DNA from 2 places in the Kitasatospora cystarginea genome. Region 2 is predicted to be linked to the other one. Evidence: predicted binding sites of a transcription regulator. Region 2 holds the regulator's gene; the other holds the start of a gene.
What was found. Region 2 encodes HspR, which represses chaperone genes until heat shock. Its sites were predicted from a motif close to TTGAGNNNNNNNNNCTCAA; they were not measured.
Positions count from the first base shown of each region.

Region 1: a site for HspR is predicted at 3,378-3,396, ahead of lon (endopeptidase La). Genes of this name have one in related genera too.

Region 1 covers NZ_BAAATR010000032.1:2,382-7,550, reverse strand. The annotation lists gene ABD369_RS28510 (ABC transporter permease) at 1-52, shown strand, start outside; gene ABD369_RS28505 (GtrA family protein) at 117-647, opposite strand; gene lon (endopeptidase La) at 959-3,355, opposite strand; gene ABD369_RS28495 (rhomboid-like protein) at 3,583-4,296, opposite strand; gene ABD369_RS28490 (response regulator transcription factor) at 4,919-5,169, shown strand, end outside.
Region 2 covers NZ_BAAATR010000029.1:64,233-69,401, forward strand. The annotation lists gene ABD369_RS27310 (LuxR family transcriptional regulator) at 1-683, shown strand, start outside; gene ABD369_RS27315 (hypothetical protein) at 694-1,320, opposite strand; gene ABD369_RS27320 (hypothetical protein) at 1,658-1,840, shown strand; gene ABD369_RS27325 (LuxR C-terminal-related transcriptional regulator) at 1,971-2,960, opposite strand; gene ABD369_RS27330 (heat shock protein transcriptional repressor HspR) at 3,175-3,711, opposite strand; gene dnaJ (molecular chaperone DnaJ) at 3,716-4,864, opposite strand; gene grpE (nucleotide exchange factor GrpE) at 4,976-5,169, opposite strand, start outside.

The sequences.
Region 1 (5,169 bases), on a different contig from region 2:
GATGCTCGCGGTGCTCCGCGGTCCCCGTGGCGGCCGCGAACTGGCCAACTGACGGACCGTAGGTCCAACAGGTCTGAGGCCCCCTGCCCCTGCACACCGCGCCGGGGCAGGGGGCCTCAGACGCGTTCGTGCTTCTGCTGCGGCCTGCGCCGTTCCCCGGCGGCCGGCGGCGACTCGGGCAGGAACACCCAGCGCTTCATCGCCCAGTACCTGAAGGCCATCGCCAGCAGCGTGCCGAGGATCATTCCACTGACGAAGTCGGCCACCTCCTGGGTGAAGGCGCTGACGTCCGGTTCGCGCAGGTCCAGCACATAGCGGGAGACGGCCAGCGGGGCGTCGTTCACCAGGATCGCCACCCCGCTGACCACGAAGAAGAGCAGGGCCTCGCGCTGCCGGCCGTTGGTCCGGAAGGACCACTGCCGGTTGAGGACGTAGGAGACGACGGTCGCGATCACGGTCGCGACGGTGAGCGCGGCCACCGGCTTGGCATGCAGCACCGTGAGCTTCAGCGCGAAGTTGACGGCCATGGTGAGCAGGAAGCAGGTGCCGCCCACCACCAGGAACTTCACCAGCTTGCGGTGCCGTACCAGGAAGGGGCGCAGCCGGGCCGGAACCAGGGCCAGGGCCCGCTGAGTAGGTGACGGCATTTCGGCAGTGTCGCACGCTGGGGTTTCGTGCCGGTACCCCGCAGACCCGCCCGGGGCATTACCGCCTGGTTGCCCTTGCGCCCGCCGGACGGGCCCGCTATCCGGCGGCCCGCCGCGTTCCGCAGCACCCCGGTCTCCTGGTCCGTCCCGGCGCAGTAATTAGGGGTACGGGGTCGACTCACCCTGCGGGCGCCCGGAGCTGGCAGGCGGTCAGCATGCTTCGCCGTCAGGGGCGCGGGGAACCGCGCGACCGGCCCACCATGAAGGTGTGCGGCCGACCGAACAGGTCCCCGCGTCCCTGACGGACCCCCTCACGCCGCGGCGACCAGGACCTCCGCCGGCTCCAGGGCCAGCTTGAGCACCTCGCGGACGTCGCCCACCGGGTGGACGGTGAGGCGGTCCAGTACCTCGGCCGGGACGTCGTCCAGGTCGGGCTCGTTGCGCCTGGGGATGATCACCGTGGTGATCCCGGCCCGGTCGGCGGCGAGCAGCTTCTGCTTCACCCCGCCGATCGGCAGCACACGGCCGGTCAGCGAGACCTCGCCCGTCATCGCGACGTCCGTCCGGACCTTGCGGCCGGAGAGCAGCGAGGCCAGTGCGGTGGTCATGGTGATCCCCGCACTGGGCCCGTCCTTGGGGATGGCTCCGGCCGGGATGTGCAGGTGGACGCCCCGGTCGCGCAGGTCGGTGACCGGCAGCTCCAGCTCGGCGCCGCGCGAGCGCAGGAAGGAGAGCGCGATGTGCGCGGACTCCTTCATCACGTCGCCCAGCTGACCGGTCAGGGTGAGGCCGGTGCCGCCCGTCTCGGCGTCGGCCAGTGACGCCTCGATGTAGAGGACGTCGCCTCCGGCGCCCGTCACCGCGAGGCCGGTGGCCACGCCGGGGACGGCGGTGCGCCGCTCGGTGGGCTCCTGGGCGGACTCGGGGATGTGGTGCGGCCGCCCGATCAGCGCCCGCAGGTCGTCGGCACCGATGGCGGCGGGCAGCTCGCGCTCGCCCAACTCGCTCTGCGCGGCGACCTTCCGCAGGATGCGGGCGATCGAGCGCTCCAAGTTCCTTACGCCGGCCTCCCGGGTGTACTCGCCGGCCAGCCGGCGCAGGGCGGCCTCGTCCACCGAGACCTCCTCACCGGTCAGCCCGGCCTTCTCCAGCTGCCGGGGCAGCAGGTGGTCGCGGGCGATGACGACCTTCTCGTCCTCGGTGTAGCCGTCCAGGCGGACCAGCTCCATCCGGTCCAGTAGCGGCTCGGGGATGGCCTCCAGCACATTGGCGGTGGCCAGGAAGACCACGTCGGAGAGGTCCAGCTCGACCTCCAGGTAGTGGTCGCGGAAGGTGTGGTTCTGAGCCGGGTCGAGGACTTCGAGCAGCGCGGCCGCCGGGTCGCCCCGGTAGTCCGAGCCGACCTTGTCGATCTCGTCCAGCAGGACCACCGGGTTCATCGCCCCGGCCTCCTTGATGGCGCGCACGATACGGCCGGGGAGTGCGCCGACGTAGGTGCGCCGGTGGCCACGGATCTCCGCCTCGTCCCGGACGCCGCCGAGTGCCACCCGGACGAACTTCCGACCCATCGCACGGGCGACCGACTCACCGAGCGAGGTCTTTCCCACCCCGGGCGGGCCGACCAGGGCCAGCACCGCACCCCCACGGCGGCCGCCGACCAGGCCGAGCCCGTGGTCGGCCCGGCGCTTGCGCACGGCCAGGTACTCGACGATCCGGTCCTTCACGTCGGCCAGGCCCGCGTGGTCGGCGTCCAGCACCGCACGGGCACCGGCGATGTCGTAGGAGTCCTCGCTGCGCTCGTTCCAGGGGAGTTCGAGGACGGTGTCCAGCCAGGTGCGGATCCAGGAGCCCTCGGGTGACTGGTCGCTGGCGCGCTCCAGCTTGTCCACCTCCTTGAGGGCGGCCTCTCGGACCTTCTCGGGAAGGTCGGCGGCCTCCACCCGGGCCCGGTAGTCGCCCTCCTCGTCGACCGCCTCGCCGTTCAGCTCGGCCAGCTCCTTGCGGACCGCCTCCAGCTGCCGACGGAGCAGGAACTCCTTCTGTTGCTTGGCCACGCCCTCCTCGACGTCCTTGCGGATGGTGTCGTTGACCTCCTCCTCGGCGAGGTGGTCGCGCAGCAGCGTCAGCGCGTACTCCAGCCGGGCCAGCTGGTCCGCCTCCAGCAGCACCTTGAGCTTCTGCTCGGCGGTGGCGAAGGGCGCGTACCCGATGTTGTCGGCGAGCTCGCCCACGTCCTCCGTCTGGGCCACCCGGTCGACGATCTGCCAGGCCCCTCGCTTGCGCAGCCACTTCGTGGAGAGCGACTTGTACTCCTTGACCAGCTCGGCGGCCCGGCCGGCCACCGGCAGCCCCGGGTCGGACTCGCGGAACGGGCTGGTCTCCACCCAGAGCGCGGCACCCGGCCCAGTCGTACCGGCACCGATCCGTACCCGGCGGACGGCGCGGACCAGGGCTGCCGGGTCGCCGTCGGCGAGCCGGCCGACCTGCTCGACGGTGGCCAGGGTGCCGACCGCCGCGTACGAGCCGTCCAGCCTGGGCACCAGCAGGACCTGCGGCTTCACACCGCCCGCCGCACCCGCCCTGGCCGCCTCCACGGCGGCGCGCACCTCGGTGGCGGACAGGTCCAGCGGGACCACCATGCCCGGCAGCACCACTTCGTCGTCGAGTGGCAGCACGGGCAGGGTGAGCGAAGCGGACGTCGATGCCATGATCTCTCCCCAGTCAGCGAACTTGAGTTGACCTGACTAAGGATTGGAGGCATCGGGATGTTCCCAGCGCCGCGTTCGCCCTGAGCGAACGACTCGACCGCGGGAAGCCCGAGCAGCGGGACGCACCGAGCCGCACCGCTCAGAACACGGAGGAAACGGCCACCCCGCGACGGCGCACGACCCCGCTCGCGGCTCGCCGCACCGCCACGGCGCCGCCCGACCGGGGCCTACGCTCGCGCCACCGCGGGTTGCTCGCACAACTCCTCGCGCCCCTGGAACGCTTCGCTGCGCGGCCCGCCGCGCCGCAGCCATCGCCAGAGCGAGATACCGACCAGCAGGGCCGCCGGATGGCCGACACCGGTGACCAGGTCCCGGTCGGCGAGGATGCCGTGCCCGATCACGGCGGCCGCCCCGGCCAGCGCCACGAGCCGCCAGGGCGCCCGGAGCAGTCCGGCGAGCGCGCCGAGACTGGCCAGCACGCCGTAGCTGACGCCGATGTCGAGACTGTCCAGGGCGTCGGAGCCGAGCCGGCCCGAGGCCACGGCGACCGCGACGACCAGTTGCGAAAGCAGGGTGGCCAGGATGTGCCCGGCGGCGAAGACGCCCACCGCCCGCCACCCGCCGACCCGCCGTTCCAGCGGCGCCACGGTGACGGCGAAGGCCCACAGGTACGGCATCCAGACCGGTCCGGCGACCCACAGTCCGCTGAGCAGTAGGGGCAGCACCGTCCGGTGCAGCAGGTTGTGCCCGTCAGTGCTGGAGAACGCCTGGAGCCGGTACACCAGGGCCGGATCGGCGACATGGGAGAAGAGGGCGATGCCGAGCAGCACCAGCAGATAGCCGAACGCGAAGGGATTGCGCCGGGGGGTGGGCACCAGCCGCCGCACCAGGGCCGGCAGGTCGCTCACCGCCGGCCGTCCGACCCACCGCTCACCTGCCACGCCAGCTCCCCGCCCACACCCGACAGCACGCCCGCGACCGCGCGCGGGCCAACGACCCACCGGCCCCCCAGGCCGCCTGCGGCACCGCCCAGCGGCTCCGCATCCCGCCTCCACTCCAGGTCGTGCGGGCCGAGTGGCATTGTCGTGCCCACGTTACGTCGAGCTCCTGAGAGCCTGCTGGGAGGGACCTGTGAAGATCACGCCACACCGGGCCGGACACCCTCCCCACCTTGGTCCGTACCAGCCCTTTGTTTACGGACAAGTAGTCACTTCGCAATGAAGTGTGCCATCCGTTCGAGGGCATACGCACCGTTACGGTCGATATTTTTGCCGGGTAAGGTATCGCCCCGTACCCAATCCCGGGCAGGTCTCCGGCCCCGGCCAACAGGCCGGTTGTATCCGGTTCACCTGCCGGGATGCTCGCAGTGTCCGTACGCTGCGATGAGAGCGGAGGGCTCGCAGACCCACACCTGCGGGCCTTTCCTTCCGGTGCCGACGGCGGACGGCATTTCGGGTGGACCGCGGGCCCGAACACGGCCCATGACGGAACAAGACGACTACGAGCGGAGCCCGCTGTCCCCACAGGCAGTCGGCCCGCAGCCCTGGGGGCGGTGGCGTGACCGTGACAGAAATTCAGCAGGAGAGCACCGGCACTGGCAGTCCGGTGACCACACAGCGACGGGTGCTCGTCGTCGAGGACGAGCCGACGATCGCCGAGTCGATCGCGGCCCGGCTCGGCGCCGAGGGCTTCAAGGTCGCCGTGGCCCACGACGGCCCCGGCGCGGTGGACGGCTTCCACACCTGGCAGCCGGACCTGGTGGTCCTCGACGTGATGCTGCCCGGCTTCGACGGCCTTGAGGTGTGCCGCCGGAT
Region 2 (5,169 bases):
AGGCCTACGACGCCTCTCCGCGCAAGGTGGACCGCTCCAGCGAGGTGCAGCACGTCGACGACATGGAGGAGATCCGGCATCGGATCCTCCAGATCGAGGCCGACAGCCGAGAGGAGATATCGGCGGCGCAGCCCGGACCACGGCCGGCGGGACATCTGGCCCAGTCGATGGAACGTCTGCGTCGGTTCCTCGACAGGGGTGGCAGCAGCCGGACGATCTACCAGCCCGAGGTCAGGGATGATCCGTCAACTCTCCAGTACGCGGCGGTCACCAGTGAATGGGGCGAGCAGATCAGGATCCTGGCCGAACCGTTCACCCGCATGCTCATCTTCGACCGGCGGATCGCGGTGATCCCGGCCGCCGCGGACAACAGCAGTGCGGCGTTCATCGAGGACCCGGCGGTGGTGGCCTTCCTGGTGGGCGTGTTCGAGCGGGACTGGGAGCGGGCCGAGCGGGTCCAGTGGCGCAGCGCCAAGCCGGAAGGCGGCGCGGTCCCGGCCCATGAGCAGGTCGGCCGGCTCCTGGCTCAAGGGCTGACCCAGCGGGTGGTAGCCGGTCGGCTGGGGCTGAGCGAGCGCACGGTCGCGGGTCATATCTCCCGGCTGCGCGAGCTGTACGACGCCCAGACGCTGTTCCAACTCGGCTGGCAGATGCGGGGAAGCGAGGTGCCGTCGGGTGAGTGACGCGCGGTGGTCAGCCGGTCGCTACCTCGGAGCCCCAGTAGTCGAACGGGCCGGAGGCCGGGCGCTCCTGGCGGGGCGTCGGGAACGCGTCACCGGGGGCGGTCCAGAAGCCCTCGCGGAGGGAGAGGGCCATGCCCGCCCAGTCGAGCGCGGTCTCCACGGTGTGGCGCAGCGCCTCCTGGGACCAGGTGTCGTCGAAGACCAGCGGCAGCACCGGTGCGACCTGCTCGATGGTGGCGATCAGCGGGTTGTGCGTGATCGCCTCGTCCACCAGCAGCACCACCGGCTTGCGCAGCGCGGAGGCCCAGCCGAGCTCCAGGCTCACACCGGCCGAGAGCGGGGCGCCGACGTAGGCGAAGACCAGGTCGGCGGTCTGCAGCGCGCGGAAGTCGGACGGCACCCGGGGCTCGGGGGCCCGTCCCTCCACGGTCCAGGCGTCGCTGTGGTGAGCGCTGTACACGGCCGCGCCGCTGCGGAGCAGCGTCGAGCGGAGGGTGGTCAGCCTGGTCCGGCTGGCCAGGGTCACCACGCTGTCGGCCGGACCGGTCAACCGCATCAGCGGCGCGGCCAGGAACACCCGTGCGCGCCGACCCTCGGGGGTCTGGACGGCGCGCTGGCGCAGGTAGGGCTCACTCATGTCGACTCCGGGGGACGGCCGACCGGGTATCGGGGGATACCGGCAGGCTCTGTTGATGGGGGCAACTCAAGCAAAAACTTGATGGTGCGCTGCTATCTCGAGATATTTGAAGGTACATCGGCAAGAATGGCGATCTTGGCGAGACTATCGGGAGCGAACTGATCGTCCATCGAGGGCGGCGGCCGCGTCCAGGTTTGCGTCCTGTCATCTGGATGCCTGGCAGGGAGATGACGCACTGTCGACGGGCTGACGGATGACACCGCCTCGCAAGTGCGGCATCATGTGGGCGCCAGTTCTATAAAGTTCGACTCGCGAAACTTGCAGAAAGGGGTGGGTCGTGTCTGGTATGCGTCGGTTTGTCCGCAAGATCGTGATGCCGGTTGCCACCACTGCGACCGTGTTGGCTGCCGGCTTCCTCTCAGTGAGCATCGCGCAGGCGCCGAGCGGCACAACGCAGGCTGCGGGCGTCCAGGTGCAGAACGCACCGCAGGTCACTGCCAGCGATCTCAACTGGGGCTGAGGGGCCGGTCGCGGTCGTTGAGGTGGTTCCCGGGCGTGGGGACTGAGTCTCCAGGTGGGCGGCTGTCCCCCTGCAGATGCCGGGAACACCCCTTCCGTCGGGAGTCGGGAGTCCTCCCAGCGTTCCGCTGCTAGTCGGGCTCCTCGCGGTGCGTGCGTCCGAGCACGTAGCCGAGCTGGAACAGGGAGTCGACGTTGTACTCCTCCCGCATTTCCGCGATATGCCGCGCGAGCGTCCGTTCGCTGATGCCGAGTCTGCGCGCGATGACGCGGTGATTCGTGCCGGACAGCAGCAGCTCGATTATGGTCCGCCGGAGGCGGGACACCACCTGCTGTGGGACGGTGCGATTGCCGTCGAACTCCAGCGCCCGACTCCAGTTGCGCTCGAAAACCTCCTCGGCGAGGAAGTTCACGACCGCCTGGTCGTAGATGAAGGCGGCCAGATCATCGCCGGCCACGGGGATTACGGCGAATCTCCGGTTGACGACTATGAGGCGGGCGTAGGGCTCATCGAGTGTCCTGAACTGCCAGCCCTCCCCGGACAGCTTCGCCACGTAGTCACGGGTCGGCTGATGGTATCGAGTGCTGGCGTTGTAAATCGTTCGCATCGTGGCGCCGTGCTGAACGCTTTCCAGATCCCGCTGGAGGCTTGAGGCCAGGAGTTCGGGAGGTCGCGGTCCGCCGGGCTGCATGGCAAGGCCCTCGGTGATTCCACCCGCCATACCCTGCTGAAGCCGCTGATTGATCAGTGCTTTCCCGCGGACGTATTCGATTGCTCCGCCGGTCTTGTCGGGGGTGTGAAAAGCCTCGGCGAGTTCACTGAGATCGAGTGGCAGGGAGACGGCGCGCGAAAGCAGATCGAGTGCCTGGCGCTGCCATATCGAGCTCAGGCTGGCTGACAGCTGGGCCGGGTCGACAGCCAGTAGCGCATCTGGTTCCTCGCTATCGGGGATAAGGAGCCCGAGTTCCAGCAGCTCGGCGAGAGCGGTGCTCTCGCCGAATTCGCCGTGGCCACTGAGCAGGCGGCCATTCTCGCGGATTGCCTTCAGGTAGAGGGCGCGCGCATCCGTGGACAGGGTCCGTGGTCCCGGGACATGTCCTGGCTGCTCTCGCCCACCCATCTGCGGCTCCCTGTCGTCGGCCGGACAAGCAGTCCGTGTGACTCAAAGTCTGGTGCACCAGGGATCTTAAGCTGTGATCACTGTGTGTCAGCTGGGATTTGATGATGGTCTGAGCAACCAGCCCACCGGTGAGTACTCTCCCATTACAGGCCGGCCGCCGATACCCCCCGATGGGAGGGATGGTCGGCGGTCGGCTGTGACGGTCCGTTACGTTCTACCGCTTCGGCCGCCACACCACCAGAGCGCTCGACTGCTGGACCTGCTGGTACGGAACGAGGTCCCGGCGGTACGAGGCGTGGACGGCGGCCTCGCGCTGCTGGAGGGTGATGGCGGCGTCCTCCAGGGAGCCGACCAACTCGGCGATGCGGGACTGGAGGGCGGTGACCTGGTTCTCCAGCTCGATGATGCGCTTGATGCCGGCCAGGTTGATGCCCTCGTCCTGGGACAGGCGCTGAACGTCGCGCAACTGCTGGATGTCACGGGCGGAGTAGCGCCGGCCGCGGCCCGCCGTCCGGTCGGGGCAGACCAGGCCGAGGCGGTCGTACTGACGCAGGGTCTGCGGGTGCAGGCCGGACAGCTCGGCGGCCACCGAGATGACGTAGACCGGGGTGTCCTCGGTCAGCACGTAGTTGGTCCTACCCGCGGGGTTGGCACGGGACGAGGAGGCCCGGCCCGGGCGGGGACCGCCCGGGAGCCCCTCCCCGAAGCCCGGGCCGATCGGGTTGCCGGAGCCGGTCTGGTCCTGGTTCATCTGCTCACGCTCCCTCCGCCGCCTTGAAGAGGGCGGCACGCGGGTCGTCCGAGGCGGTGGCCTCGCGATAGTGCTCCAGTGCGCTCAGTGCGTCGCCGGTGACGTTCTTGGGGACCACGACCTCCACGGTGACCAGCAGGTCGCCGCGGGTGCCGTCCTTGCGGGTGGCACCCTTGCCACGAGCCCGCATGGTGAGGCCGTTGGCGCTGCCGGGCGGCAGCTTCAGCTTCACGGCGGGGCCGTTCAGCGTCGGCACCTCGATGGTGCCGCCGAGCACGGCCTCGGGGAAGCTGACCGGGACCGTCACGGTGAGGTTGTCGCCCTTGCGGCCGAAGACCGGGTGCGAGTCCACGTGGACCGTGACATAGAGGTCGCCGGGCTGGCCACCGCGCTCGCCCTGGGCACCCTTGCCCTTGAGCCGGATGCGCTGGGCGTCCTGCACTCCGGCGGGGATCCGGACCTGCATGGTGCGGGCGGAGCTGGCGCGGCCGCTGCCGTGGCAGACGGTGCACGGGTCGTCGACCAGCATGCCGCGGCCCTTGCAGTCCCGGCAGGGGTCGGAGAGCGCGAAGGCGCCCTGACCCCGGCTGACGGTGCCCGCGCCTACACAGGTCGGGCAGACCCTGGGCGTGGTGCCGGCCTTGGCGCCGGTGCCGGAACAGCTACGGCACGGGGCCTGACTGGTCATCCGGAGCGGGACGGTGGCACCGTCCACGGCCTCCTCGAAGCTCAGCGTCACCTCGGTCTCGACGTCGGCGCCCCGGCGCGGCTGGGCCTGCCGGCCGCCGCGGCCCCCGAACAGCCCGCCGAAGACGTCGCCGATGCCCCCGCCGCCGCCCTGCGAGCCGCTGAACAGGTCGCCGAAGTCGAAGTTGTAGCTGCCGCCGCCGGCCCCACCGCCGCGGAAGCCGCCAGCGCCGAACAGCGACCTGGCCTCGTCGTACTCCTTGCGGCGCTTCTCGTCCGAGAGGACGTCGTACGCCTCGGAGATGTCCTTGAAACGCTCCTCGGCCTTGGCGTCACCCTTGTTGGCGTCGGGGTGGAACTCCCGGGCCAGCTTGCGGTACGTCTTCTTGATCTCGGCGGCGGTGGCGTCCTTGGGCACACCGAGGACCTTGTAGTAGTCCTTCTCCACGTAGTCCTTGGTGCTCATGGCTGCCGCCACCTCCCAGGCCAGAAATAACGGTCAATGCTCGCGGATACGGCGCTGCGGAGCCGTCCGTCGCAACGATGGACGACGTACGACTCCGCAGCGCACAGAGTGTCAGCTTTCGGCCGCACCGTCACCCTTGTCGGACTCCGACTTCTCGGAGGCCTCCTGGGCGGACGTGCTCTGGCTCCCCGGCTGGGGCTCGGCCACCGCGACCATCGCCGGGCGGATGATCCGCTCGCCGATGCGGTAGCCGGGCTGGAGGATCTGCACGCAGGTGTCCTCGGTGACGTCCGAGGAGTAGCTGT